DNA from 3 places in the Mesorhizobium vachelliae genome. Region 1 is predicted to be linked to each of the others. Evidence: predicted binding sites of a transcription regulator. Region 1 holds the regulator's gene; each other region holds the start of a gene.
What was found. Region 1 encodes LexA, which represses DNA repair genes until DNA is damaged. Its sites were predicted from a motif close to TGTTCNNNNTGTGTTCNG; they were not measured.
Positions count from the first base shown of each region.

Region 2: a site for LexA is predicted at 1,350-1,367, ahead of RFM41_RS07760 (ImuA family protein). Genes of this name have one in related genera too.
Region 3: a site for LexA is predicted at 5,241-5,258, ahead of parE (DNA topoisomerase IV subunit B). Genes of this name have one in related genera too.

Region 1 is NZ_JAVIIR010000008.1:315,059-324,966, forward strand. Features, by position in the region: gene lpxB (lipid-A-disaccharide synthase) at 1-197, shown strand, start outside; gene gltA (citrate synthase) at 252-1,580, opposite strand; gene gltX (glutamate--tRNA ligase) at 1,763-3,187, opposite strand; gene RFM41_RS19265 (ComEC/Rec2 family competence protein) at 3,289-5,748, shown strand; gene lexA (transcriptional repressor LexA) at 5,742-6,476, opposite strand; gene RFM41_RS19275 (molybdopterin molybdotransferase MoeA) at 6,593-7,798, opposite strand; gene moaC (cyclic pyranopterin monophosphate synthase MoaC) at 7,798-8,274, opposite strand; gene trpC (indole-3-glycerol phosphate synthase TrpC) at 8,276-9,088, opposite strand; gene trpD (anthranilate phosphoribosyltransferase) at 9,093-9,908, opposite strand, start outside.
Region 2 is NZ_JAVIIR010000003.1:186,009-195,916, reverse strand. Features, by position in the region: gene RFM41_RS07775 (HpcH/HpaI aldolase/citrate lyase family protein) at 1-311, shown strand, start outside; gene RFM41_RS07770 (DUF1737 domain-containing protein) at 390-596, shown strand; gene RFM41_RS07765 (metallopeptidase family protein) at 769-1,206, opposite strand; gene RFM41_RS07760 (ImuA family protein) at 1,390-2,382, shown strand; gene RFM41_RS07755 (DUF6504 family protein) at 2,315-3,814, shown strand; gene RFM41_RS07750 (error-prone DNA polymerase) at 3,811-7,149, shown strand; gene RFM41_RS07745 (Trm112 family protein) at 7,264-7,509, opposite strand; gene RFM41_RS07740 (LON peptidase substrate-binding domain-containing protein) at 7,743-8,414, opposite strand; gene trxA (thioredoxin) at 8,936-9,908, opposite strand, start outside.
Region 3 is NZ_JAVIIR010000018.1:14,958-24,865, forward strand. Features, by position in the region: gene RFM41_RS28795 (TadA family conjugal transfer-associated ATPase) at 1-1,176, opposite strand, end outside; gene RFM41_RS28800 (CpaE/TadZ family protein) at 1,173-2,387, opposite strand; gene RFM41_RS28805 (hypothetical protein) at 2,401-2,676, opposite strand; gene RFM41_RS28810 (type II and III secretion system protein family protein) at 2,681-4,120, opposite strand; gene cpaB (Flp pilus assembly protein CpaB) at 4,152-5,069, opposite strand; gene parE (DNA topoisomerase IV subunit B) at 5,324-7,378, shown strand; gene RFM41_RS28825 (FUSC family protein) at 7,422-9,518, shown strand; gene RFM41_RS28830 (VOC family protein) at 9,606-9,908, shown strand, end outside.

The sequences.
Region 1 (9,908 bases):
CGGAATTTTATGACCAGTATGTCCGTCCGGAAAATCTCGCCAGGCAGTTGGAAGCCCTGTTTGCCGATACAGGCATGCGCGCCTGGCAAAAGGCGGGCTTTGCCGAGATCGAGCGACGCATGGCGACCGAACGGCCCTCGGGCGAGATCGCGGCGGAAGTGGTGATGGGGTGTATCAAGAAAGGGAATAGGGAGTAGTGAGTAGTTGGGAGCGACAGCTCACTACTCACTACTGACTTTTTCACTACTCACTCAACGCTTCGCAATCGGCACGTAATCGCGTTCCGTGGCGCCGGTGTAGAGCTGGCGCGGGCGGCCGATCTTCTGGTGCGGGTCCTCGATCATTTCCTTCCACTGGGCGATCCAGCCGACGGTGCGCGCGACCGCGAACAGCACGGTGAACATGGTGGTGGGGAAGCCGAGCGCCTTCAGCGTGATGCCGGAATAGAAGTCGACATTCGGATAGAGCTTCTTTTCGATGAAGTACTCGTCGGTCAGCGCGATCTTCTCGAGCTCCATCGCGATGTCGAGCAGCGGATCGTCCTTGATGCCGAGCTCGCCCAGCACCTCATGCGCGGTTTTCTGCATGATCTTGGCGCGCGGATCGTAGTTCTTGTAGACGCGGTGGCCGAAGCCCATCAGCCGGAACGGGTCGTTCTTGTCCTTGGCGCGGGCAATGAACTCCGGAATGTGGTCGACATGGCCGATCTCGCCCAGCATGTTCAGCGCCGCTTCGTTGGCGCCGCCATGCGCCGGCCCCCAAAGACAGGCGATGCCGGCGGCGATGCAGGCGAACGGGTTGGCTCCGGAAGAGCCGGCGAGGCGAACCGTCGAGGTCGAGGCGTTCTGCTCGTGGTCGGCGTGCAGGATGAAGATGCGCTCCATCGCGCGCGCCAGCACCGGATTGATCTTGTATTCCTCGCACGGCACGGCAAAGCACATGTGCAGGAAATTGGCCGCGAAGCTGAGATCGTTCTTCGGATAGATGAAGGGCTGGCCGATATGGTATTTGTAGGCCATCGCCGCGATGGTCGGCATCTTGGCGATCAGGCGCATCGAGGCGACCATGCGCTGATACGGGTCCGAGATGTCGGTCGAGTCGTGATAGAAAGCCGACAGCGCGCCAACCACGCCGCACATCACGGCCATCGGGTGCGCGTCGCGGCGGAAGCCGGTGAAGAAGCGCGACATCTGCTCGTGCACCATGGTGTGGCGCGTCACGCGATAGTCGAAATCCTCCTTCTGCGCCTTGGTCGGCAATTCACCGTAGAGCAGCAGATAGCAGACCTCGAGGAAGTCGCCATGTTCGGCGAGCTGGTCGATCGGATAGCCGCGGTGCAGCAGGATGCCGGCATCGCCGTCGATGAAGGTGATTGCCGACTCGCAGCTTGCCGTCGACGTGAAGCCGGGATCGTAGGTGAAGGCGCCGGTGGTGCTGTAGAGCGCGCCGATGTCGATCACGTCAGGCCCGGTCGATCCGCTTCGCACCTTGAATTCATGCGTCTTGCCGGCGAGTTCGAGCCTGGCGGTCGACTCGTGCGCCTTGCCGCCAGGTTCCAGTTTTGTCGCAGCTTCGCTCATTCCCAAACTCCTTTATGTTTCCTCATGCCGGCAAGGCAATTCCTGCAAACGACACGTCGAAATCACCGTAAAGGGCGAACTTGCCACCGCATTTTAGGAGGTGCGTGCCAGATTGGGCCAAGGCCTAATGTTGCACTGCGAAACACACCTTTCAATGCCAATCTTCTTGGGCCAGTTCGCTCCTAATCGATTTGATCTCCAATCCTCGCCAGGCTTTCCTGGCGGCCCAGCACGGCCAGCACGTCGAACACGCCTGGCGAAGTGCTGCGGCCGGTCAGCGCGGCTCTGAGCGGCTGGGCCACCGCGCCGAGCTTGTGTCCGCCGGCCTGCGCAAACTCGCGGATCGAAGCCTCCGCCGAAGCGGCGCTCCAGTCGCCTTGGATGGAAGACAATGCGCCATGCGCGCCGCGCAGAATCGCGCGCGCATCCGCGTTGAGCAAGCCCGCCGCCTTCTCGTCGAGCGGCAAGGGCCGCTCTGCGAACAGGAAGGCCGCGCCGTCGACCAGCTCGACCAGGGTCTTGGCCCGCTCCTTGAGGCCGGGCATGGCGGCAAGCAACTGCGCCTTGCGCTTGTCATCCAGCTTTGCCGCGAGCGCCGGGCCGCCTTCGAGATAGGGCAGAGTGGCGACGAAGATGTCGAACAGCGCGCGATCGTCCATCTTGCGCATATGCACGCCGTTCATCGCCTCGAGCTTGGCAAAGTCGAAGCGGGCAGCGCCCTTGTTGACGTCGCCGATGTCGAACCAGGCGATCATGTCCTTGATCGACATCACTTCGTCGTCGCCATGGCTCCAGCCGAGCCGCGCCAGGTAGTTGAGCAGCGCTTCCGGCAGATAGCCCATGGCGCGATAGGCCTCGACGCCGAGCGCGCCGTGCCGTTTCGACAGCTTGGCGCCGTCGGCGCCGTGGATCAGCGGGATGTGCGACATCGACGGCACCTCCCAGCCCATGGCGTTGTAGATCACCGTCTGGCGCGCAGCGTTGGTCAGGTGGTCGTCGCCGCGAATGATATGCGTGACGCCCATGTCATGATCGTCGACGACAACGGCATGCATGTAGGTCGGGACGCCGTCGGAACGCAGAATGATGAAGTCGTCGAGATCCTTGTTCGGGAAGCGCACCTCGCCCTGCACGCGATCGTTGACGATCGTCACGCCCTCGATCGGCGCCTTGATGCGGATCGCACCTTTGACGCCTGCCGGCGCCTCGGACGGATCGCGGTCGCGCCACTGGCCGTTGTAGCGCGGCGGCAGGCCCTTGGCGCGTGCGGCCTCGCGCACCGTCTCGAGCTCTGCCGGCGTCTCATAGGCGTAATAGGCCTTGCCCATGCGCACGAGCTCCTCGGCCACCTCGCGATGGCGCGGCGCGCGCTCGAACTGCGAGACGGCATCGCCATCCCAGGAAAGGCCAAGCCAGGTCAATCCGTCGAGAATGGCGGCCGTGGCGGCTTCGGTGGAGCGCTCGCGATCGGTGTCCTCGATACGCAGGAGCATCGTGCCGCCGGTGTGCTTGGCATAGAGCCAGTTGAACAGCGCCGTCCGCGCCCCGCCAATATGCAGGTAGCCTGTGGGCGAGGGGGCAAAACGGGTGACGACCTTGTCGGACATGGAACTCTCGAAGAAGCACTGAAACAGCATATTCCGCGCGGGCTTCCACGCGATCGGCGTTCATGTAGCATAGGCGGTCTGGGGCGCAAGGGGCAGACCCGATGGCTGTACGTGGCCGGGGCGTGGACGAGGGCGGGGGAACGACAGCTGGCGTCAGCGAGCGCCTGATGTTTACCCATGCCACGCCCGCTGAGACCGCGCCGGTTCCGCTGCCGGAACTTAATCCACCCGTCGAGCTACCGCCGCCCGGTGGCGGTGCGCTGCAGCCAGCCTCGCCAACAGCCATCGTCAGCAGGATACGCAGACAGCTTGGCCGCGTTTCGCTTCCTGTGCTGCGCCGAAGCGTTGCGGTCGCTGCCACCACCGAGCTGGACCGCGGCGTCGGCTTTCTGCTGGTGCCGGTGTTCCTGGCCGCCGGCGTGATCTATTACTTTTCGCTGAGCACCGAGCCGGATCTCTACAGGCCGCTTGCCGCGGTGGCTCTGATGGCTGCCTGCGCGGCGGTGTCGCGCTCCTGGCAGAGAACGCATCTTCTCTTCATGGCTACGCTTTTCTGCGCCTTGGGCTTTCTCGCGGCCAAGGTGGAGACCTGGCGGATGGCCACCCCAATGCTGGGATCCGAAATCCAGACACGGCTGACGGGTCGCCTCGTCACCGCCGAGGCGATGGCCAATGGCCGTGTCCGGCTGACCATCGATCTGATTTCAACGGAGCATCCGAAGCTGCGCTACGCGCCGGACCGCGTCAGGCTGTCGGCACGCAGGATCCCGCCCGGCATGACCGCCGGCTCGATGCTGACCGGCTATGCCAAGCTGCTGCCGCCGACCGGCCCGGTTCGGCCGGACAGCTACGACTTTTCCTTCGACAGCTACTTTGCCGGCATCGGCGGCAGCGGCTTTTTCCTGGGCGATCCGAAACTGATTGCGCCAGCGGAGGCGCCCTTTGGCGCGCGCGTCGCATCGGCGGTCGAAAACGCGCGCGAAGGGATCGCCGATCACATCAGGAGCAGCATCGGCGGGTCCGAGGGTGAGATCGCGGCGGCGCTGATCGTCGGCGTGCGCGCCGGCATTCCGGAAGCGATCAACGAGTCGATGCGGCGCACCGGCATCTACCACATCATCTCGATCTCCGGCCTGCACATGGCGCTGGTCGCCGGCACGATCATGGTGCTTTTGCGCGGCGTCTTCGCGCTGTTTCCCGATTTCTCGTCGCGCCGGCCGGTGAAGAAATATGCCGCTGGAATAGCACTGATCTCGATCGCCGCTTACCTCGTCATCTCCGGCATCGTGGTGGCGGCCGAGCGAAGCTTCATCATGCTGGCCGTGATGCTCGCCGCCGTACTCTTCGACCGCGCGGCGCTCACCATGCGCAACCTGTCGATCTCGGCCATTGCCGTGATCCTTGTCTCGCCGCACGAAGTGGTCGGCCCGAGCTTCCAGATGTCCTTCGCCGCCACAGCAGCCCTGGTCGGCGCCTATGCGGGCTTTGCCGACTATCGCGCCGGCAAAACGACCGCGCCACCGGCAAAACGTTCGTTCCTCGGGTTCCTGTCGCGAAAACTGGCGGTCGGCGTGGGCGGCGCCGCCATGACGTCGCTCATCGCGGGAAGCGCGACGTTGCTGTTTGCGATCTGGCACTTTCAGCGCGTGTCGCCGCTTAGCCTGCTCGCCAATCTGGCGGTCATGCCGATCGTCTCGCTGATCGTCATGCCCTTTGCCGTGTTGAGCGCGCTAGCCATGCCCTTCGGCTTCGATGGACCCTTCCTCTTTGTCATGGGCAAGGGGCTGACGGCGATGATCGCCATTTCGGCATGGATATCCGAGCGCTCGCCGGTCGACGCCGTCGGGCTGATCTCGATCCAGTCGGTGCTGCTGGCCACGATCGCGCTGGTCATCGCGACGATGGCCACCACCTGGCTGAGGCTTGCCGCCGTTCCCTTCGCGCTCGCCGCGCTGCTGGCCATACCTCATGTCCGCACGCCGGATGTGCTCATTTCGGAGGACGCGCATCTGGTGGCGATGCCGATCGGCGGCGGCCAGCTTGCCGTCAATCGCGCACGCTCCAACGAGTTCACCACCGACAATTGGAAACGTGCGCTGAAAGCCGAGGAAATCGTGCCGCCGGAAATGTTCGCCAAAGATGCGCTGGACATCGCCGATCCCGTCGACCTGCCGCCCGGCTCGCCCTTCTATTGCACCGGCGACCTCTGCATCGGCCGGCATCCATCCGGCGCCATCGTTGCGCTCGCCGAAAACCGCGACAGCGCCCGGCCGGCCTGCGGCTTCGCCGACCTCATCATCATCAACGACGCCACCGCCTACAATCCCTGCCGCGATCCGCGCGTGCTTGTCGTCACCAAGCGGCAGCTGGCGCGCGACGGCAGCGCCGCCGTCTTCTTCGATCCGCAATCGGCAACCGCGCGGCCGGCGATCCAATATGCTGTCGAGCAGCCGTACCGGCCCTGGCACGAACAGCGGAAGTATACTCGAGAGGCGAGAGGACTGGCGCCTTATCAAAAGCCTGAGCGGGCGGATGCGAAACCTTCGCAACCGGATCAGTAGCGGCGGATCAGCCCGACGAGCTTGCCCTGCACCTTCACCCGATCCGGTCCGAAGATGCGGGTTTCGTAGGCCGGGTTGGCCGCCTCCAGCGCGATCGAGGCACCCTTGCGGCGGAAGCGCTTGAGCGTCGCTTCCTGGTCGTCGACCAGCGCCACCACGATCTCGCCCGGGCTTGCCGTGTTGGCATTGCGGATGATGACGGTATCGCCGTCGAAGATGCCGGCCTCGATCATCGAGTCGCCTTTGACCTCCAGCGCATAATGCTCGCCGCCGGCGATCATGTCCGGGGGCACCGTGATCGAATGCGTCTGGTGCTGGATGGCGTCGATCGGCACGCCTGCGGCGATGCGGCCCATCACCGGAATGGACACAGCCGAGCCGGCATCGTCGTCATTGCTCGGCGTCGGCGTGCGCGAGGGGGCTGCGGGCTTGACCTGACGGCTGAGATTGCCCTGGCCGCCCTGGATGACGCTCGGCGAGAACTTCCTCGCCGCATTGAGGCCTGGCGCGATCGAGTCGGGCAGGCGCAGCACTTCCAGCGCACGCGCCCGGTTCGGCAGCCGGCGAATGAAGCCGCGCTCCTCCAGCGCCGTGATCAGCCGGTGGATGCCGGACTTGGAGGCGAGGTCGAGCGCTTCCTTCATCTCGTCGAAAGACGGCGGAATCCCGCTCTCCTTCAGCCTTTCGTGGATGAACATCAGAAGTTCATGTTGTTTGCGCGTCAGCATGGCGGCCCCCATGGGTTCTGAAACCAGAATCAGAAAAACAAACCCAGAACAAACACTATCTGTTCCAGTTGTGTTCCGCAACCGTTTAAAGTTTAGTGAATTTGTTGACGTTTTGTTCAGCGTAACATCAGAACGCTGCACTCGGCGCCGGTCTCGGCAGCCGGCGCGAAGGGCTCGCGCACGATCAGGGCGTTGGCGTCGGCGAGCATCCTGAGCATCGAGGAGTCCTGGATGCCGAATGGAGTCGCGACGAGCGTGCCGTCATTGTCTCGCACCACGGCGCGCACATAGTCCTGCCTGAGGTCGTTGGCGTGCATCGCGGCCCCCAGCCGGGCGGTCCGCACGTCCTGCCTGTGGTCGCGGCCGCCGAGCCGGCCAAGCAGCGGCTTCAGGAAGAGTTGCGAGCAGACGATGCTTGCCACCGGATTCCCAGGCAGGCCGACGCAGCGGACATTGCCAAGCCGGCCGAACATCAGCGGTTTGCCGGGGCGCATGGCGATCTTCCAGAAGTCGAGCCTCATGCCTTCGCCGGTCAGCACGTCGTGGATCAGGTCGTGATCGCCGACCGAGGCGCCGCCGAGCGTGACGATGACATCGGCATTCGCCTCGACCGCTTTCCGGACCAGCGCGGCGATCGCCTCCTTGCGGTCGGCGGCGATGCCGAGATCGAGCGCGCGCGCGCCGACCGACTGGGCTGCGGCGACGACGCCATAGGCATTCGATGAAATGATCTGGTCGGGGCCGAGTGTGCTGCCCGGCGGCAGCAATTCATCGCCGGTGGCGATGATTGCGACCAGCGGCCGGCGCACGACGTTCAAGGCAGGGTGGTTGGCCGAGGCCGCCAGCGAAAGCGCTGCGGCATCGAGCACGCGACCCTTTTCGAGCAGAACGTCGCCCTGGACGAAGTCGAGTCCACGGCGGCGCACATTGCGTGCTTCCGCGGTTGGTTCCGTCACCTCGATCCTGCCATTGCCGAGATCGCGCACGTTCTCCTGGATGACGATGGTGTCGGCGCCTTCAGGCAGCGGCGCGCCGGTGAAGATGCGCACGGCCTGGCCTTCGCCGACGGTTCCAGAGAAACCGCGCCCGGCGGGCGCCATGCCTATGACCTGGAGCTCGGCCGGCGCCGAAGCGACGTCGCTGGAACGCGTGGCGTAGCCGTCCATGGCCGAGGCGTTGAAGGGCGGCTGCGTGCGCAGCGCCACGACCGGTTCCGCCAGGACCCGCCCGGCCGCTTCGGCCAGCGGAATGCTTTCGCTGGGCAATGGTGCCGCGCCGTCGAGAAGGCGTTCGAGCGCTTCGGCGACCGGAACCAGGGCCATCAGGCATCCACCTTGTAGTCGCCGGACTTGCCGCCGGTCTTCTCGACCAGCCGGATGCCGGAAATCACCATGCCGCGGTCCGCCGCCTTGGCCATGTCGTAGATGGTGAGGCAGGCGACCGAAGCGGCGGTCAGCGCCTCCATCTCCACGCCGGTCTTGCCGGTGACGCGCGCAAGCGCGGTGACCTTGAGACCGGGCAATGCCTGGTCCGGCTCGATCTCGACGGCAACCTTCGTCAAAAGCAGCGGATGGCAAAGCGGGATCAGCTCGTGCGTCTTCTTCGCGGCCATGATCCCGGCGATGCGCGCGGTGCCCAGCACGTCGCCTTTCTTGGCGTCGCCGGCGAGAATCATCTCCAGCGTTTCAGGCCGCATCGACACAAAACCTTCGGCGATCGCGGTGCGTGTCGTCTCGGCCTTGCGGCCGACATCGACCATGTTGGCTTCGCCTTTGGCGCCAAGATGGGTTAGGGCCATCTCAGATGGCCTCGGCCGGCGCCTTGCCCGTCAGCAGAAGCTCGGTCGCGGCAGCCACGTCGGCCTGCCGCATCAGGCTCTCGCCGACGAGGAAGGTGCCGATCCTGCTCTTCTCCAGCCGGCGGCAATCCTGATGCGTGAAGATGCCGCTTTCGCTGACCAGCAGCCGGTCCGCCGGCACCATGGCCGCCAGCCGCTCCGAAACATCGAGGCTTGTCTCGAAGGTCCGCAAATCGCGGTTATTGATGCCGATCAGGCGCGAAGACAGACCAAGCGCGCGCTGCATTTCCTTTTCGTCATGCACCTCGACCAGAGCGTCCATGCCGAGCTCGAAGGCCGTCGCTTCAAGCTCCCTGGCGAGCGCGTCGTCCACGCTCGCCATGATGATCAGGATGGCGTCTGCGCCCCAGGCGCGCGCTTCGTAGACCTGGTAAGGGTCGAACAGGAAATCCTTGCGCAACGCGGGCAGGGTCACCGCCTTACGCGCATTGGTGAGAAATTCCGGCGCGCCCTGGAAGGACGGTGCGTCGGTCAGTACAGAAAGGCAGGCCGCGCCACCTTTCTGATAGGCTCTGGCCAGCGCCGGCGGATCGAAATCGGCGCGGATCAGGCCCTTGGAAGGGCTGGCCTTCTTGATTTCGGCGATTAGGCCGAAGCTCCCCGCTCTGCGCTTCGCCTCGAGCGCCGCCAAAAAACCGCGCGTCGCATCGGCATCCTTCGCCCGCGCCTTGATCTCGGCCAGCGGTACTTTCGCCTTCGCCGCTGCGATCTCGTCGCGCTTATAGGCTTCGATCTTGCGCAGGATATCCGACAAGGCCTTATCCGTTCGAAATCTCGATGAGCTTGTCCAGCACGCCGAGCGCACGGCCGCTGTCGATCGCTTGCGCCGCCGCCGCGATGCCGTCTGCCAAAGTCGTCACCTTGCCGGCCACGACCAGCCCGGCGCTGGCATTCATCAACACCGTGTCGCGATAAGCACCGGCCGCTCCGCCCAGCATATCGCGCAGTTCCTTGGCGTTGTAGGCCGCATCGCCGCCGCGCAGCTCTTCCTTGGTGTGCCGCTTCAGCTCGACGGCTTCCGGCGTCAGGGTGAAGCTGCGGATCTCGCCGCCAGCAAGCTCCGCCACCTGGGTCTCGCCCGTCGTGGTGATCTCGTCATAGCCGTCGCCATGGACGACCCAGGCGTGATCGGCGCCCAGCGCCTTCAGCGTGTCGGCCACCGGCATGATCCATTCCGGCAGGAAGACGCCGACCACCTGGCGGCTGACGCCGGCGGGGTTCGACAGCGGTCCGAGCAGATTGAAGATGGTGCGCGTGCCGAGCTCGACGCGGGTCGGTCCGACATGCTTCATCGCCGGATGGTGCGCTGGCGCGAACATGAAGCCGATACCGGCCTCGCGGATGCAGCGGCTGATCATCTCCGGCGAGATGTCTATTTTGACGCCCAGCGCCATCAACACGTCGGCGGAGCCGGTCAGCGAGGACAGGCCGCGATTGTTATGCTTGGCGACCGGCACCCCGGCGGCGGCGATGACGAAGGCCGAAGCGGTCGAGATGTTGAGCGAGTGCGAATTGTCGCCGCCGGTGCCGACGATGTCGATGGCGCCGTGCGGCGCCTCGACACGCAGCATCTT
Region 2 (9,908 bases), on a different contig from region 1:
GCCTCGACGTGATCGACGGTGTCGCCAATGATTTTCGCGACCTTAACGGCTTTGCCCGCGAATGCGGGGAAGCAGCAGCCATGGGTTTCGACGGCAAGTCGCTGATCCATCCTGCCCAGATCGAGCCGGCGAACCGCGCCTTCTCGCCGTCGGCGGAAGCGCTCGCCAGGGCCCACGCGATCAGGGATGCGTTCGCGCGGCCCGAAAATGCCGGCAAGGGCGTGATTGCGCTGGACGGCAAGATGGTCGAGCGGCTGCATCTGGCGGAAGCCGAGAAACTTCTGGCGAAGGCCGCGTTCATCGGCGCATGATGCGCCGGGCGGGTTTTTCAGGCCCGGCTTTCCGCCAACAGATTAGGCACGACAGGTTAGGCACGACAGGATCGATCCATGAAACTCTACCGCTTCCTCACCGGCCCGGACGACGCCACCTTCTGCCACAAGGTGACGGCGGCGCTGAACAAGGGCTGGCACCTGTTCGGCTCGCCGACCTATGCCTATGACAAGAAGACCAAGTCGATGCGCTGCGGCCAGGCCGTGGTGAAGGATGTCGAGGGCCAGGACTACACGCCGGACACCAAGCTGAGCGATTGGTAGCTAGCCAATCTCCCCCCAAGAGGGGGAGATGCCCGGCAGGGCAGAGGGGGGCGCGAAGGAACGAGGCGTCCGCCGCTGTGCTACGTGCGCTTTTACCCGGCGCCACTTGAGTCACCGGAAGCGCAGAAAGCGCCGCCAGATGGCCGCCGGAGTAGAATTTCCAAACAGTCTCTTAGCCCGGCGCCACTTGCTCGGCGGCTTCCTCGATCCGCTCCATGTCGTCGTCCGACAGGCCGAAATGGTGGCCGATTTCGTGGATCAGCACATGGGTGACGATATCGCCCAGCGTCTCCTCGTTCTCGGCCCAGTAGTCGAGGATGGCGCGGCGGTAGAGCGTGATGCGGTTCGGACCCTCGCCGGTCTGCGGGTTCCAGCGCTCGGCGATGCCGCGTCCCTCGAACAGGCCAAGCAGGTCGAAGGGGGTCTCCAGCGACAGGTCGTCCATGATCTCGTCGGTCGGGAACTCGGCGATCTGGATGATGATCTCGCCGGTGAGCTGGCGGAACTCGTCCGGCAGATGGGCATAGCTCTCCAGCGCCAGAAGCTCCATCTCGTCCATCGATGGCGAGAGCTGGTCGTGCCAGGTGCGTGTCTTATAGATACGGGCCATGAAATGTCCTTTGATCCCGGCATATAGGCTTTCGCGCCGATAGAGGCAAATGAGCCAGCTGGCGGACTTCCCCGAGGGTAAAGAGTGAAGGAATAAATTCCTTGTGACTCCGCTTGACTCTTCCGAAGCCCTCTGGAATCTATAAGAACATAACAGGAACAATTGCTGCCGGAAGTGAACGTCATGGCGATGAGCGCCGTGGCGCGGGACACTGTTTTTGCCCTGCGCCGCCAGATCGCGAAGATCGAAGGAACGCTGCCCGAGCGCCTTGAAGCGCCGGCGCCCGGCGCACCTATCAATGCCAGCGGATCGGACATGACACTTGTCCGGCGTGGCCTCGCCGTGGCCTCGGCGGACGCCTTCCTGCATACCGGCATCGATCGCCTCGACACCGCCCTTGGCGGCGGCCTGCCCAAGGCGGCGCTCAGCGAAATCCACGGCCTGGAGACCCGCGATGCCGGCGGCGTCGCCGGCTTTGCGCTCTCGCTCGTAAGCCTGATCCTCAAGGAGAAGCAGGGCCTGCCGGTCCTGTGGGTCGGCACGGCGGAAATTTTCCACGAGGCCGGCCTTCCCTATGCAAGGGGTCTTCACGCCCTGTTCGGCATCGAGCCGGAGCAATTGCTGTTTTCCGAAGCGCCGAAGCTGCTCGATGCGCTGTGGATCGCCGAGGAGGCCGCCCGCATGACCGCCTTCGCCGCCGTCATCCTCGAGATCCGCGGCAGCCCGCGGCTTCTCGACCTCACCGCCACGCGCCGGCTCCATGCTCGCGCCCGGAACGCCGGCCGTCCGCTGCTTTTGCTGCGTCAGGCCGGCGCGGCCGACCCCACCGCAGCACCGGTGCGCCTCATCGTTTCGGCAGCACCGGCGGCCAGCCGCGAAACCGTCGCCGGACCGCTCGCCGGCTCGATCGGCCGCCCCGCCTTCAAAGTCGATATCGGCAAGAGCCGCACGGCCCTGCCCGGACAATTCACACTGGAGTGGAACCCGAATGAGCACGCTTTTGCAGAAAGAACAGAGAATTCTGTCGCTGTGGTTCCCGCATCTCAGCGCGGAGCGGATCCTGCGCCAGCGTCTGGGGCGGTCCTGGCGTTCCCGGCCCTCGCATCACCTGCCGCTGGTCATCAGCCATCGCGACAACAACACCCAGCGCATCGCAGCCCTCGACGAGCGGGCTGAGGCGCTGAAGCTGAGGCGCGGCATGGGCATTGCCGATGCCCGCGCCATGCACCCTTCGATCGATGTGGTGGAGGCCGACCCGGAGGCCGACCGCCGCCTGCTCGAAGGCCTTGCCGACTGGTGCGACCGCTACACGCCGCTGGTGGCGATCGACGCCGAGGATGGGCTGTTCCTCGACGTCACCGGCTGCACGCATCTCTTCGGCGGCGAGCGCGCCATGCAGGACGAGATCCTCACCCGCTTCTTCCAGCAGGGCTTCGATGTCCGCGCCGGTCTCGCTTCCACGCCGGGCGCCGCCTGGGCGGCGGCGCGCTTCCATGGCGACCGCATCGTGGCCGGCGGCGAGGAGGAGGCGCTTCTGGCGCCGCTGCCCTTGTCGGCGCTGCGCATCGAGCCGGAGACCCGTACCGGCCTGGAAAGCGTCGGCCTGCGCACCGCCGGCGCGGTGATGGCCGCACCGCGTGCGCCACTCGCCCGCCGTTTCGGCGCCACCTTGCTTTTGCGTCTCGACCAGGCGCTCGGCCGCCTCGACGAAGCCGTGTCGCCACGCCTCCCCGTCGCGCCGCTCTCGGTCGAGCGCCACCTTGCCGAGCCGGTCATGCTCACCGACGACATCGAGCGGCTGGTGAGCCGGCTGGCCATCGCCTTGAAGACCGACCTCGAACGCCGCGGCGAGGGCGCGCGGACGCTGGCGCTGCTTCTCTTCCGCGTCGACGGCGCCGTCAGCCGCATCGCCGTCGGCACCTCGCGTCCGATGCGCGAGCCGCGGCTGATCCAAAGGCTGTTCCATGAGCGGCTGACCGCGATGGAGCAGAGCATCGACGCCGGCTTCGGCTTCGACCTCGTGCGGCTGTCCGTGCTGTCGGTCGCCGCTTTCGACATGGTTCAGACAGATCTTACCGGCGAGGCTGCCGACGATGATGCCGACATAGCCCTGTTCGCCGACCGCGTCCGCGCCCGCCTCGGCGAGGCAGCCGTGCTGAAGCCGGTTGTCGTCGAAAGCCATCTGCCGGAACGCGCCGTCAAGACGGTGCCCTTCGCCGAAGCGCCGCAAAGACGCGCCGCGGCGACCGGCCGGGCGGTGGCGCCCCGAACAGCACCGCCGATGACCATCTATCCGCCGGAGCGGCCGGTGCGCCTGTTCCGCTCGCCCGAGCCGATCGAGGTGCCGGCGACCGAGATCCCGGAAGGACCGCCGATGAATTTCCGCTGGCGCCGCGCGCTTTACCGCGTCGCCCGCGCCGAGGGGCCGGAACGCATCGCCGCCGAATGGTGGCGGCAATTGCCCGGCGAGGAAGAGGCGCCGACCCGCGACTATTACCGCATCGAGGACAGCGAGGGACGCCGCTACTGGCTCTACCGCCAGGGTCTTTACAGCAGCGCGCCGCAGGCCGCGCCGCCGCGCTGGTTCATGCATGGGGTGTTCGCATGAACGCACTGACCGTCATCCCCTATGCCGAGTTCGGCATAAGCTCGAATTTCTCCTTCCTGCGCGGCGCCTCCAAGCCGGAGGAGCTGGTGGTGACGGCGAAGTTCTACGGCTTTGCCTCGATCGGCCTTGCCGACAGGAACACCGTGGCCGGCGTCGTGCGCGCCTGGCAACAGGCCAAGGTGGAGAAGATGGCCTATCACCCGGGCTGCCGCCTGGTGTTCGGCGACGGCACGCCCGACATCCTCGCCTACCCCCGCGACCGCCAGGGCTGGGGGCATCTCTGCCGCATGCTGACCCAGGCCAATCTGCGCGACGAGAACGAGAAGGGCGCGACGCTGCTCGACTTGAGCGATCTGCTCGAATGGGGCGATCGGATGTCGTTGGCGATCCTGCCCGATCTGTCAGCCCGTGTGGAAGACAATCTGGAGATCATTAGCCGGCTCAGTGGTCGCTTTGGCGCGGCGCTCCGGCTGGCCGTGGCGCCGGATTATGGCGGCAATGACCGCTTCCGCATCGAGCAGGCGGCGGCGATGGCCGATCATGCGCGCCTCCCGCTGATGGCGACCAACGACGTGCTCTACCACGCCGCCGAGCGCCGACCGCTGCAGGATGTGCTGACCGCGATCCGCCTCAACACGCCGGTTTCCGAAGTCGGGCTGGAATTGGCGGCGAATGCCGAGCGCCATCTGAAACCGCCTTTGGAGATGGCGCGCCTGTTCCGCCGCCACCCTGAAGCGCTGGCCGAGACGCTGCGTTTCGCCGACGAGCTCACCTTCTCGCTCAGCGACCTCGAATACAATTATCCGGATGAGCCGACCGAATCCGGGCTCGAGCCGCAGGCCGAGCTCGAGCGTTTGGCGCGCGAAGGCGCGGCGGTCCGTTACCCGGCTGGCGTTCCCGCTCATGTTGTGCAGCGAATCGAGGAAGAACTCGCCCTGATCGAGCGCCTGAATTACGCGCGCTATTTCCTGACCGTCCACGACATCGTGAAATTCGCTCGCAGCAAGGACATCCTTTGCCAGGGGCGCGGCTCCGCCGCCAATTCGGTCATCTGCTTCTGCATCGGCATCACCGAAGTCGGCCCCGACCGGATCGATGCGCTGTTCGAGCGCTTCATCTCCGAGGAGCGCAATGAGCCGCCCGATATCGACGTCGATTTCGAGCATGAAAGGCGCGACGAGGTCATCGCCTATATCTACGAGAAATACAGCGCCAAGCGCACCGCCTTGGCCGCCGCCGTCATCAGCTATCGCGGCCGCTCCGCCCTGCGCGAGGTGGCCAAGGCCATGGGCCTGTCGGAAGATGTCCGCAGCGCGCTGTCCAGCACCATCTGGGGCTGGTCGACCTCCGAGCTCGGCGAAAGGGAAGCCAATGCCGGCGGCCTCGACCGCACCGATCCGCTGTCCAGGCAGGTGCTGGAACGCGCCAACGAGATCATGGGCTTTCCCCGGCACCTTTCCCAGCATGTCGGCGGCTTCGTCATCACCCGCGACCGGCTCGACGAGGTCGTGCCCATCGTCAAGACGGCGATGGAGGAGCGCAAGATGGTCGAGTGGGACAAGGACGATCTCGACGCGGTGAAGATCCTCAAGGTCGACGTGCTGGCGCTTGGCATGCTGACCTGCCTGAAGCGCGCCCTGACCCTGCTCACCGATCATTATCCGGAAGCGCGGGATCGGTTTGGACGACCCTACGTGCTCGCCACCCTCCCGGAAGAGGACAGGCGCGTTTACGCCATGATCAAGCGGGCCGACACGCTCGGCGTCTTCCAGATCGAGTCGCGCGCGCAGATGTCGATGCTGCCGCGGCTCAGGCCCGAGAATTTCTACGACCTCGTCATCGAGGTGGCGATCGTGCGTCCCGGCCCGATCCAGGGCGACATGGTGCATCCCTATCTCCGCCGCCGGCAGAAGAAGGAGGAGGTGAATTACCCCAGCCCGGAGCTGGAGAAGATCCTCGGCAAGACGCTGGGCGTGCCGCTGTTCCAGGAACAGGCGATGAAGATCGCCATCGTCGCCGGCGGCTTCCGGCCGGGCGAGGCCGACGAGCTGCGCCGCGCCATGGCGACCTTCAAGCGCACCGGCACGATCGGCAATTACCGCCAGCGCATGATCGACGGCATGGTCGGCAATGGCTACGAGAAGGAGTTCGCCGAGCGTTGCTTCAAGCAGATCGAAGGCTTTGGCGAATATGGCTTTCCCGAAAGCCACGCCGCCTCCTTCGCGCTCTTGGTCTACGCCTCCTGCTGGTTCAAGACCTTCTTTCCCGACGTGTTCTGCGCCGCGATCCTCAACGCCCAGCCGATGGGTTTCTACCAGCCGGCCCAGCTCGTGCGCGACGCGCGCGACCATGGCGTGGAGGTGCGCGAGGTCGACATCAACCATTCCGTCTGGGACTGCACGCTGGAAGAATCCGCCTTCGATCCGTCACGCATCCTCGAGCGCCATGCCTCGATGCGCGGCGTGATCCGGACGGGGCATGCGGTGCGGCTCGGCTTCCGCCAGATCAAGGGCCTGTCCGAAGAGCGCATGGATTTAGTCGCCGCACAGCGCGGTTCCGGCTATTCGAGCGTGCGAGATGTCTGGCTGCGCTCCGGCCTCGATGTCGGCGAGATCGAAAGACTGGCTGAGGCCGACGCCTTCCGCTCGATCGGCCTCGACCGCCGCGCAGCGCTCTGGGAGGTGCGGGCGCTCGACGGCAAGAGTGCTGCCGAGAAACTGCCGCTGTTCGACCAGCCTTCGCTCGGCCTGCGCGAGCTGGAGCCGGAAACGAAACTGCCGAAGATGCCGCTCGGCGAGCATGTCGTCCACGACTACCGTTCGCTCGGCCTGTCGCTGAAGGAGCATCCCGTCGCCTTCCTGCGCGAAAGGCTGGATCGCGCCGGCATCACCCCCAATGCCAGCCTGCCGTCAGTGCGCGACGGCCGCCGCGTCTCCGTCGCCGGCCTCGTTCTGGTGCGCCAGCGTCCCGGCAAGGGCAATGCCATCTTCCTCACGCTGGAGGACGAAAAATCGATCGCCAACGTCATCATCTGGCCGCGCGTCTTCGACCGCTTCCGCTCGGTGGTCATGGGCGCCCGCTTCATCCGCGTCACCGGCAAGCTGCAGCATGAATCGGACGTCATCCACATCGTCGCCGACCGGATCGAGGATTTGACCTCCTGGCTGAGCGTGCTGCTGGAGTCCGCCAATCGACCGGTCATCGAGCATGATCCCGTTGAACGGCCGGTTGGATCGGAGCCCGCCGCAAGCCGTGGCCTGCCGGTCCGGCAGGACGTCGAGGCCCTGTCGGGTGCCGCACAACAGGTCATGCCGAAAGGGCGCAATTTTCAGTAGCACGACTCGAGGAAGCATAGGTCCGACTGGGTGTGTGCCGTGACGATGCGCAACTTTGATGTCGGCGGGACAGCGCCAACCTATGTCGCGCTGCACCTATGAGCGCAAGCGCGCTTACGAAGGCCCGCCGAGCCGCGGCGGCGGTGGCGCCAGCATGTCCTCGGCCGAGATCGTACGCGCCTCCGAGGGCAGCATGATCGGGATGCCGTCGCGCACCGGATAGGCGAGCTTTGCCACGCGCGAGACCAGCTCGCTGCGCTCGGGGTCCCAGGTCAGCGGCCCCTTGGTCAGCGGGCAGGCCAGCAATTCCAGCAGCTTCGGATCGACTTCGGCCTTTCGAGCGTCACGTCCGTCCGCCATCGCACTTATCCCTTGTCCACTGCACGGCTTAAGTGTGTTGAGATTCAGGTCAGGCCGAGTCGAGAGCGGTGGCTTCCGAGAACCGGAGCGTACTTAACGTACGTGGGCACCGGCCTACGCCGACCGTAGCCCTAATCTAGCTGTCGCGCCACCCACGAGTGCTTCGGCCGGCGAAGGCCGGAAGCGCAGGAAGCCGCCCTTCGCAGGCCGGACTCACCTGAATATCAATACACTTATTGAAGGCTGGACCCAAACTCATCATCCTCGCGCGCCAGCGTCATCTCGGTGATGGCGATCAGCGTCTCGGCGCGTGTCTTCAGGTCCGGCGCTTCCAGCAGCGCCTGTTTCTCGGCCGGTCCGTAAGGCGCCATCATCGACAGCGCGTTGACCAGCATGCCGTTTTCGGCGCGGCTGACGCTTTCCCAGTCGGCCTCGAGGTCGTTGGCCTGCAGATAGGCGCGAAACGCCTTGAGCAGCGCCGGCCGGTCGACCTCGGCGCCGGCCGGGTCTTCCTCGAGATCGGCGAGAAACGGCATGATCTTGCACTGCCGGAACGGCGCCTTTGCCGCGAGTTCCTGCACGATGCGGAACCGGCACACGCCCTGCAGCGAGATCAAATAGCGGCCGTCGCCCGTCTCGGCGAGTGAGATGATGCGCCCGGCGCAACCGACACTGCACAGCTCCGGCTCGCCGTCATCGCGCAAGGCGCCGTCGAGGCTCGGCTGGATCATGCCGATCAGCCGCGAGCCGGCCATCGCCTGGTCGATCATCTGTAGGTAGCGCGGCTCGAAGATGTTGAGCGGCATGCGGCCGCCGGGCAGGAGCAGCGCCCCGGCAAGCGGAAACACCGGGATTGCCGACGGCAGATCCTTGGCCAGCCGGTAGAGTGCGTTACCGACGCGCACCGCAACCCTCCCAATAAAACGCCGGCAAGCGCATCACCCTGCAGTCTCCTCTCGCACCGGCAACTCGACTTCGATCGGCGGCGAACCGCCAGCCTGCCCTTATCTGGCGCTGACAATCCTTCGCTCAACCCTGCCGGCGGCGACAGCCGGCAAAAAATTCCGGACAATTCCAGGAACCGGTGGTTTCCGTCCGGAATTGCGCAAAGCAAACCTAGGCAATTCCGGGAAAAGTGTGAAACGGTTTTCTGTCCGGAATTGCGTCGGAACAAATACCAAGGCGGTTCGGCGAATCTGTGAGACGCCGAAACCGCGCCAGGGTGTGTTGAGATTGAGATCAGGCCGAGCCGAAAATGGTGGCGTTCGAGAACCGGAGCGGAGCGGACATTCGGGTCCGTGAGCACCGGCCTACGCCGGCCGTAGCCTTAACTGCACGGCAATTCTTCAGTGCTTCGGCCGGCGAAGGCCGGAAGCGCAGAAAACCATCATTTGCAGGCCGGCATCACCTGAATATCAACACACGCCTACGAGAACAGCAGCGACGAGAGCTTGCGGCGTGCCGCAAGCGTCGCCTCGTCGGTCATTCCCCAGGCCTCGAACAGCTTCAACAGCTGCGCCCTGGCCCCGTCCTCGTTCCAGGTCCGGTCGGCCTTGACGATCGCCAGCAGGTTGTCGGCGGCCGCGTTGCGCTCGCCGCGCGCATTCTGGATCATCGCCAGGTCGAAGCGCGCCTGATGGTCGGCCGGGTTGGCAGCGAGCCGGCGTTCGAACTCGGCCGGGTTGCCGAGCGCGGCCGCTTCCGCCGCCAGCGTCATCTTGGCGCGCAGCGCAGCGAGCGCCGGCGCGTCCTTCTTGTCCTCGGGCGCCCGGGCCAGAACGGCTTCGGCGCCTTCCGCGTCACCGGCATCGAACAGGATCTCGCCAAGCCCCGCGATCGCCTCGAGCGTCTCCGGCGCCTGCTCGAGGATCGCGTCATAGATGTCGGCCGCGGTCTGCACGTCGCCGGCCGTGCGCGCCTCGGCCGCCGCGGCAAGCGCGTCGGCGATCTGCGGCGCACCGCCGCCCTTGCCGCCGACCTTTTGGATGAACTGATCGATCTGGCTCTCAGGAATCGCGCCCATGAAGCCGTCGACAGGCTGGCCGTCCTTGAAGGCGATGACCGCGGGGATCGACTGGATGCCGAGCTGGCCAGCGATCGAAGGATGATCGTCGATGTTCATCTTGACCAGCTTGACCTTGCCGCCAGCGGCCTGCACCGCCTTTTCGAGCTGCGGCGTCAGCTGCTTGCAGGGCCCGCACCACGGCGCCCAGAAGTCGACCAGCACCGGCTGGCGGCGCGATTCCTGGATGACGTCGGCGGCGAAGGCGGCTGTTGTCGTGTCCTTGATCAGGTCGGCCGCCGCCGGCGCGTCGCCCAGCGAAACCTTGGGGCGGTCGCCGCCGCCATATTGCACCGTCTGGGCGTACTGGCCGCCATTGCCGCCAAACGCGCCGCTA
Region 3 (9,908 bases), on a different contig from region 1:
GACGATGATATCGATGGCGCTGGAGATCTGGCTGCGGATCGACTGCACGGTCATCGGCATGCCGGTCATGCCGAGCATCTGCTCCAGGCGCGAGATGGCGTCACGCGGCGTGTTGGCATGGATGGTGGCCATCGAGCCTTCATGGCCGGTATTCATCGCCTGCAGCATGTCGAATGCTTCCTCGCCGCGGCACTCGCCGAGGATGACGCGGTCGGGGCGCATGCGCAGCGCGTTCTTGACGAGATCGCGCTGCTTCAGTTCGCCGTGACCCTCGATATTGGCGGGGCGCGTTTCCATGCGCGCGACATGCGGCTGCTGCAATTGCAGCTCGGCCGCGTCCTCGATGGTGATCAGGCGCTCGTCCTCCGGAATGAAGGCCGATAACGCGTTGAGCATTGTCGTCTTGCCGGTGCCGGTGCCGCCGGAGATGATCGTGGTCTTGCGGGCATGCACGGCCGCCGCCAGCACTTCGGCCATGTTCTGGGTGATGGCGCCGAACTCGACCAGCTTGTGCAGGCCGAGCTTGTTTTTCGAGAATTTGCGGATCGATACCAGCGGTCCGTCGACGCCGACCGGGCGGATCGCCGCGTTGAAGCGCGAGCCGTCGAGCATGCGGGCGTCGACCATCGGCTGCGATTCATCGACGCGCCGGCCGACCGCCGCGACGATTTTGTTAATGATTCTAAGCAGATGAGCCTCATCCTTGAACGGGATGTGGACCTGCTGAAGCTTGCCGCGCTTTTCGACGAAGCAGTTCTGGTGGCCGTTGATCAGGATATCGTTGATCTCGGGATCCTTGAGCAGCGGCTCGAGCGGGCCGAGGCCGACCATTTCGTCGACGATGTCGTCGACCAGCGCGTCGAGCTCGGCGATGTTGATCGCCATCCGCTCCTCGCGCGTCTTTTCCGAAACGAACTCATGCACCTGCCGGCGCATCTCATCCTTGGGCAGCCGCTCCAGCGCCACGAGGTTGATCTCTTCGAGCAGCATGCGATGGATGCGCACGCGTGCGTCCAGCACCTTGTTGGCGCTCTTTTGAGGCGCTGCTTCAGGCCGCGGCGGCGCCGGCTTGCGGGTCGTCGGGATGACGACCGCATTGTGCGTGACAGGCGCGGGTTCCGGCACCCGCTGCGGACGGACGTCGCGGCTCTGCAGGTTGGAAAAGCGGCTGGTCATCCTGCCTTCCTCTTCAGCAGGCCTTTGCCCAGGCCAAACAGCGACTTCGACTTGACCGCGGTCTGGACGGCCTCTTCCGGCAGGATGATCTTCTTCAGGTCGTTGACGACATTGGCGTTGGGGTCGATGGCGTGCAGCGGCACGCCGCGATCGACCGCCTCGCGCACCAGCCGGTAATTGTTGGAGATGCCGCCGACGAAATGCTCGCCGAGTATCTCCTCGACATCGGCCTGCTTGATGCCGCTGTCGAACATCTTCTGCTCGAAGCGGTTGACGATGACATTGGGCTTCACTTCCTTGCCGGCGGTCTCATAAACGGCCTGGATGAGACGTTGCGTATGGCGCAGGCATGGCACCGTCATCTCGGCGACGATGTAGAGCTTGTTCGAGCCCAGCAGCACCGTCTCGGTCCAGGGAAACCAGGTGCGCGGCATATCGATGACGACATTGTCGAAATAGGCCGCCACGAGATCGAGCATGCGCACCACGACGTCGGTCTTGAACGAGCGCATGTCGGACGGGCGCGTGGGAGCGGCAAGCACGCACAGCCCGCTCGCATGCTTGGACAGCATCACGTCAAGCAATTGCCGGTCGAGGCGCTCCGGCTGGTTCTCGATTTCCGTGATGTCGAAGCGCGGCTCGAGGTCGAGATATTCGGCGCAGGCGCCTTGCTGGAAATTGAGGTCGACCACGCATGTCGAGGCGCCGCGCGTCACCGAATGATGCAGCTGGAAGGCCGTCTGAAGGGCGAGCGTGGTGGTGCCGACGCCGCCGGCGGCCGGCATGAAGGTATAGACGTGCGATTCGGTGTTCTCTTCCCGCCCCGGCCCTTGCAGCGCACGGATGACCGAACGCACGAGGTCGGCCGTGGTGATCGGCTTGACCAGGAAATCGGCGACCTTGAGCTGCACCAGGATGCGCACCGCCGCCGCGTTGAATTCCTGGGTGACGACGACCACGGGAATGCGGCCCTCCAGCCGCCGCATGACGCGCTGCAGCGACTCGATCTCCTCGAGCTTGGCCGCATCCATGTCGACGATGACCGTGCCGAAGTCCGCTTCGAGGATCTCGCCGCGCAACTCGTTGACGCTCTTTTCCAGCGTCAAAAGCTGGATGACCTCGGAGGTCGCGAAAGCGGTCCGCGTGTCCTGCAAAAACGTCCCGTCCGTCGAAACGAGCAGGATCTTCTTTGTCTTGCTGCCAGATGCCATCGGCGTCAGCCCATCAGTTCGATGTGGTTGATGATGATGTCGTCGATGACGGCGCGGAGCCGGCTTTTGCGCCGACGGCAGCACTCTCCGAACCCGGACGCTGGGCCGGCACCAGAAGCCTGGTGTTCTGTACGCCGTACTTCCATGGATCGACCATCTGCATGACGGTGTTGGATGCCTGCGCGTTGCCGACTCCCGGCGTCACGCCTTCGGTGCGCACATAGTCATCGCTGGTGCAGCCGCTCACGAACCCGGCCAGGAATAGAGCAATCCAAAGGGTGCTGCGCATGGCCTTAGTCCTTCGGCAGATCGAGGAAGTGGCCGGACGTCGTGGCAGCCACCGGACGGGCGGCGCTGCCGTCTGCCAGGGCCACCGGGCGCTTCGGCGCCGAGGCATCCACTTCCTCGGTGTTGTTCAGGAAATAATCGGCCGGACTTGCCGGCTGGGTGCCGTCGGTCGGCTCGACCATCTTCTTCGAGGGATCGACCGGCTTGACCAGGTAAGGCGTGACGATGATGACCAGATCGGTCTCGCGCCGCTGATAGGATTTCGAGGAAAACAGCGGACCGAGCACCGGCAGCTTACCGATCCCCGGCACCCGCGACGTCGTGATGTCGTTCTGCGACTGCAGGAGACCGGCGATCATGAAGCTCTGGCCGTTCTTGAGGTCGACCGATGTCCTGGCGCGGCGCACGATGAAGGCCGGAATGGAAATGCCGTTGCTGACCTGGATGGAAGCTGACGGGTCGATCGAGGACACTTCCGGCGCGATGTCGAGGCTTACCAGCCCGTCTTTGAGCACCGTCGGCGTGAAATCGAGGCCGACGCCGTATTTCTTGTAGGTGACGCTGATCTTGCCATTGTCCTCGGAAACCGGGATCGGGAACTCGCCGCCGGCAAGGAAGCTCGCCGTCTGGCCTGAACGCGCGATCAGGTTCGGCTCCGCCAGCCGCCGCGCCAGGCCGCGTTCCTCCAGCGCCTTGATGGCGATGTCGATTGAAACGCCGTTCGACAGCAGGCTGCCGATGATCTCACCGGTTCCGGCTCCCGACACGGTCCCCCCGTCCGGGTTCAGCACGACTTTGCGGTTGCCGATGCCATAAGCGAAATTAGCAGCGTATTTGGCGCCGAGATCCTGGCCGGCCTGACGGTTGATCTCGACGAAGCGGACGTTGAGCTGAACCTGCTGCGAGGACGAGATGTTGACCGAGTTGATGACTTCCTCATTGCCGGAAAAGCGCGACGCGATCTTGCTGGCCTTGTCGGCGGCGACCGCATCGTCGGCCTCGCCCGACAGCACGACGCGGCCGTTCGCCGAACCGACCTTGATCTTGGCGTCGGGCACGCTGGCGCGGATGGTGCTGGCCAGCTGGTCGGTATCCAGCGTCACCTCGATGTCGATGGTGCCGACGAGCTGCTTGTTCTGGTCGAACAAGGCGATACCGGTGGTGCCCAGATTGTTGCCGAGCACATAGAAGGACTTGTCGGTCAGCGGATTGACGTTGGCGATCTCCGGATCGCCGATGACGATCTGGTAGAAGGCGGCGCTCGTCATGATCGTCTTCGGCTTGCCCTTGGCGACCTTGATGGAGGCGTTCTTGTTCGCCGAGACATAGACGACGTCATTGCCCGCCCTCGCCGGCGCGGCGGCGCCAAGCATTGCCGCCGCCAGCGCGATCGCGCCGAGAAGACGCCATCCCCCGGTCGTCCGAAATGCATCAAACCCGAACATCTGTTGCCCCGTCCCCGCCGGTCCCCACCGGCTATTGCTGCAGTTCCTGCGGCGTTTCCCGTGAAGGAACCTTGTATTCCTCGACCTTCTCGCCGCGCGTCACGATCACCGTCTTGAATTTCGGCTCGTCGGATTCCTTCGTCACAGCATTGACGAGCGAAGCCGCGCTTGCCTGTGCGCTGGCGGCAACCGAGCCGCCGAAGGACGAGATGGTGGTCAGCCCGCTTTTGCTCGCGCTGGCGTCGGCCGCGGACCGCAAGGACAGCGACAAGGTGCCGACGGTGCGCGCAAGCGCCACTTTCTGCGCTCCTTCGTTGGTCACCTCGATGGTCACCGAATTGGCGACTTGCGGCTCGGTCTTGCGCTCGTCCGCGCCCTGCCCGACCGAAAGCACCTTGGCATCGGCGACGACGACCTCGGACGTGACGGTCGAGCCGGCCGCCCCTTGAGCATTCTTGGACACTTCCTGGATGTCTCCCGCGTCACGCGTCAAAACGACGTCGACGCGGTCTCCGGGCGTGATGAAGCCGCCGACGCCGGCGATCTCGTCGGTGCGGATGGTGACCGCCCGCATCCCCGGCGACAGCATGTTGGAAAGCGTGGCGCGACCGTTCGGTCCCGACAGCTTGGTGAGCAGCACCGGTTCGTTGACCTCGATCGGCGACAGCACGACCCGGCTGCCGTCCGCAAGCAGCTTGTCGATCGTCGGGAAAGCGCCCTGCGGCAGGGAATCCTGCGGCCACGGGATCTCGGCGAGCTGCGGCCGCGCGAGCTCCATGCCGTAGCGCAGCGGCGCCTGAGCCACCACGATGGTCTTGAACTCGACCTTGGGCTGCGGCGCCGCGACGGAGATGACCTTGACCTCGGGCTGAGCCTTTGCCTGGCTCTTGACCCAGAAATCCGCCGCAAAGATCGAGATCGCGCCGAAAACGGCGGCGATGCCGATCATGGTTATGGCCCTGCCCCTCACAACGAAACCCCTGACGCCCGTGGTCTTTTGTTGGTTGGGCCTCACGCTAGGCGTTAATGTTAAAGAATCAGGAATCCCGCGACCCGCCGATCGCCCTATTTCGGCCGGCTTGGTTATCGAATGGTTTTGGAATAAGAGACAGTTTGATCCCTGAACGGAACAGGAACTCGTTCGCCCGCCAAAAGCGTGGCAGTATCCACGAGTGATTCGCATTACCGGACGCTAGGCCTCGCATGGACGACAACAACGACCTCTTCGGCAAGATGGAAAAGCCGGCGCAGCCGGTGCGCGCGCCGTCGCGCCCCGCCGATCCGCTGGTGCAGGCAGCGAAGCGCTCGACCGCCGTCCGCGACGGCAGCGAAAGCTACAGCGCCGCCGACATCGAGGTGCTGGAAGGGCTCGAGCCGGTGCGCCGGCGTCCCGGCATGTATATCGGCGGCACCGACGACAAGGCGATGCACCACCTGTTCGCCGAGGTCATCGACAATTCGATGGACGAAGCGGTGGCCGGCCACGCCACCTTCATCGACGTCGAGCTTTCCGCCGACGGTTTCCTGACCGTTACCGACAATGGCCGCGGCATCCCGGTCGATCCACATCCGAAGTTCAAGAAGCCGGCGCTCGAAGTCATCATGACGACGCTGCATTCGGGCGGCAAGTTCGACTCCAAGGTCTATGAGACCTCCGGCGGCCTGCATGGCGTCGGCGTTTCCGTCGTCAACGCGCTGTCCGACCACCTCGAGGTCGAGGTCGCGCGGGGTCGTCAGCTCTACCGCCAGCGTTTCTCCCGCGGCGTCCCGGTCAGCGGGTTGGAGCATCTCGGCGAGGTCCACAACCGTCGCGGCACGCGGACCCGCTTCCATCCCGACGAGCAGATCTTCGGCAAGGGCGCCGCCTTTGAGCCGGCGCGGCTTTACCGCATGACGCGCTCGAAAGCTTATCTGTTCGGCGGCGTCGAGATCCGCTGGACCTGCGATCCGTCGCTGATCAAGGACAAGGACCAGACCCCGGCCAAGGCAGAGTTCCATTTCCCCGGCGGCCTCAAGGATTATCTCAAGGCGACGCTCGGCGACGAATTCCAGGTCACGCGCGAGGTGTTCGCCGGAAAGAGCGACAAGCAGGGCGGCCACGGTTCGCTGGAATGGGCCGTCACCTGGTTCGGCGGCGACGGTTTCCTCAACTCCTACTGCAACACCATTCCGACCCCCGAGGGCGGCACGCATGAGGCGGGCTTCCGCAACGTGCTGACGCGCGGACTGCGCGCCTACGCCGACCTCATCGGCAACAAGCGCGCCTCGATCATCACCACCGACGACGTGATGATCTCGGCCGCCGGCATGCTGTCGGTGTTCATCCGCGAGCCGGAATTCGTCGGCCAGACCAAGGACCGGCTGGCGACCATCGAGGCGATGCGCATCGTCGAAAACGCCATCCGCGACCCGTTCGACCATTGGCTGGCCGACAATCCGCAGGAAGCCTCGAAGCTTCTCGAATGGGTGATAGCGCGCGCCGACGAGCGCGTGCGCCGTCGCCAGGAGAAGGAAGTCTCGCGCAAGAGCGCGGTGCGCAAGCTGCGCCTTCCGGGCAAGCTCGCCGATTGCACGCAAAACGCCGCCGCCGGCGCCGAGATCTTCATCGTCGAGGGCGACTCGGCCGGCGGCTCGGCCAAGCAGGCACGCGACCGCGCCAGCCAGGCTGTGCTGCCGCTGCGCGGCAAGATCCTCAACGTCGCCAGCGCCGGCAACGACAAGCTTGCCGCCAACCAGCAGATCTCCGACCTGATCCAGGCGCTCGGCTGCGGCACGCGCTCGAAATACCGCGACGAGGACCTGCGCTACGACCGCGTGATCATCATGACCGACGCAGACGTCGACGGCGCGCACATCGCTTCGCTGTTGATCACCTTCTTCTACCAGGAGATGCCGAACCTGATCCGCGGCGGCCATCTCTACATGGCCGTGCCGCCGCTCTATTCGATTAGGCAGGGCGGCAAGGTCGGCTATGCCCGCGACGACGCGCACAAGGACGAGTTGCTGCGCACCGAGTTCACCGGGCGCGGCAAGGTCGAGATCGGCCGCTTCAAGGGCCTGGGCGAGATGATGGCCTCGCAGCTCAAGGAGACCACGATGGATCCTAAGAAGCGCACTCTTCTGAGGGTCGACGTGATCGATGCCGAGCAGGCCACAAAGGATGCCGTCGACGCGCTGATGGGCACCAAGCCCGAGGCGCGCTTCCGCTTCATCCAGGAGCGCGCCGAATTCGCCGAGACGGACGTGCTGGATATCTGAACGACGTCCGGTCCATAACAGGCTCCGATATGGAGACGGGCATGTGACCTGGACGCGGCTGAAAGAGCTTGCCGAGACACCGTTAAGCGGCCTGACACAGCCGACCCGTTCGGATTGGATTTTCGCCTTGCGCACGGTTTCGGCGGGGCTGATTGCGCTGCTTGCCGCCTACGCGCTGAAGCTCGACCATCCGCAATGGGCGATGATGACGGTGTTCATCGTCGCGCAGCCGGTGGCCGGCATGGTGCTGGCGAAGGGCTTCTACCGGCTGCTCGGCACGCTGGCCGGTGGTCTGGCGGCCGTCGGCATCACATCGCTGTTCGGCACCAATCCCTGGCTGCTGGTCACCGTGCTGGCGCTGTGGATCGGCGTCTGCACGCTCGTCTCCTCGCTGCTGCGCAACCCGGAAGCCTATGGCGCCGCCCTCGCCGGCTATACGGCGATGATCATCAGCCTGCCGGCGCTTGGACAGCCGCATGTCGTTGTCGAGCTGGCGATCGCGCGGTGCGCCGAGATCGTGTTTGGCATCGTCTGCGCCGGGGTCACCAGCCGGCTGATCCTGCCGAGGCTCGCGGCCGACGCCATCATCTCCAGGCTGAAGCGCAGCATCCTCGATCTCGCCGAATATGCGTCCGGCGCCTTTTCCGGCGGCGACCCGGCAAGCCTCGCCGCGCTCCAGCGCAAGCTGATCACCGATGCCCAGACACTCGCCGAGATGCGCACCTATGCCCGGCTGGAAGCGCCGAGCTTCGCGACCCGCGCCCACCCGGTGCGGCGCACGATTGGCCAGCTTCTATGGGCCCTTTCGGCGGCGCGCGCGCTGCACAGCCACCGCAGGCCGAAGAACGCGGCGCTCATTCCCATGCGCCGGGACCTGAAAAACTTCGTCGGCGAACTGGCAGCGACGCCCGGCGCGCTCGATGACACCGCTCCCTGGGTGGCCCGGCTCGACGCGATCGCAGCCAAGGCCAGGGAGATGCCCGACCTGCCCAAAGATAGGGCCCCCGATGGTAGCGGCCCCAACAATAACGGCGAAGACAAGGTCGGCACCATCACCCGCCTGACCATCGCCGGCGATTTCGCCGAGGCGCTCAAGCAGGTGATGCGCGGACTGGAGGCGCTCCGCTTGCCCGTCTCCCGCAAATCGAGCGAGCGAAGCCAGCCGGCGCTGGTCGTTCACCGCGACTACCAGGCCGCATGGCGCAACGCCGTGCGTGCCGCGCTGGCGACGTTTCTCGTGGCGATCTTCTGGCTGACGACCAAATGGTCGGAAGCGGCCGGCACCGTCATCCTCGTCGCCGTCGTCTCCAGCCTGTTCGCATCGCGCCCCGATCCCGTGCAGTCCGCCTGGGGCTTCTTCACCGGAACGCTGATCGCGCTGCCTTTCGCCTTTCTGGTCGGCCAGGTCGCGCTGCCGGCTCTGCCGGGCTTCGGCTGGTTCACGCTCTTCGTCGTGCCGATCCTGGTGCCCGCGGCGCTCGGCATGGCCAATCCGCGCCATGTCGGCGTCGCCACCGCCTTCGCCATCAACTTCCTCGCGTTCCTCAGCCCGCATCAGCGGATGATCTACGATCCCGGGCCGTTCTTAGCCGGCTCGGCCTCGATCCTGGTCGGCATCCTGATCGCCATCGGCGTCTTCCTCGTCGTGCTGCCGGCCGATCCCTGGGTCACCGTGGAGCGAATCTCGCAGGCGATGCGCGAGGACCTGGCGCGGCTTTGCCTGCATGAGCGCATTCCCCGGCGCTCGGCCTTCGAGAGCCTCGCCTATGACCGGATCAACCAGTTGATGCCGCAGGTGCAGCAGACGGGCCGCAGGGGCGACCCCATGCTTGGCGGCAGCATCGCCGCGGTCACCGTCGGGTTGGAGGTGCTGCGGCTGCGCCAGGCGCAGCTGAACTCCGCTATCCCGCACGAAACGGTCGAGTCCATCGGCAATTTCCTGCGCGGCCTGGCGCGCGAATTGCTGTTTCGGCGGCCGGGCGAGCCGCAGACCGCGACCGTCGCGGTGGCGAGGCAATATGCGGCCAGCATCGCCCAACGCAGCGATCGGCTCGAAATGCTGCAGATCGCCGCCTCGCTGCGCATCATTGCCGCGGCGATGGAAGATTATCCGGATTTCTTCGCGAAGGCGCGCGCTTGAACAATTCGGGGCGTGCCGCGTTTCAAGCCGGAGCAGCTCGGGAATGGTTCCTTGTTAGACCGGTCGACACTTTTTAGGGTGGACATAATGGCGCTCAAACGGATGGACAACATCGGGATCGTTGTCGAGGACCTCGATGCGACGATTGAATTCTTTCGCGAGCTCGGCCTCGAGCTCGAAGGGCGAGCCACGATCAAGGGAGAGTGGGCCGGCCGTGTCACCGGGCTCGGCGATCAGCATGTCGAGATTGCCATGATGCGCATGCCGGACGGCCACGGCCGTCTCGAGCTGTCGCGCTTCCTCAAGCCCCGTGTCGTGGCGGATCACCGCAACGCCCCTGTGAACGCCTTGGGCTATCTCCGCGTCATGTTCGCCGTGGATGACATCGAC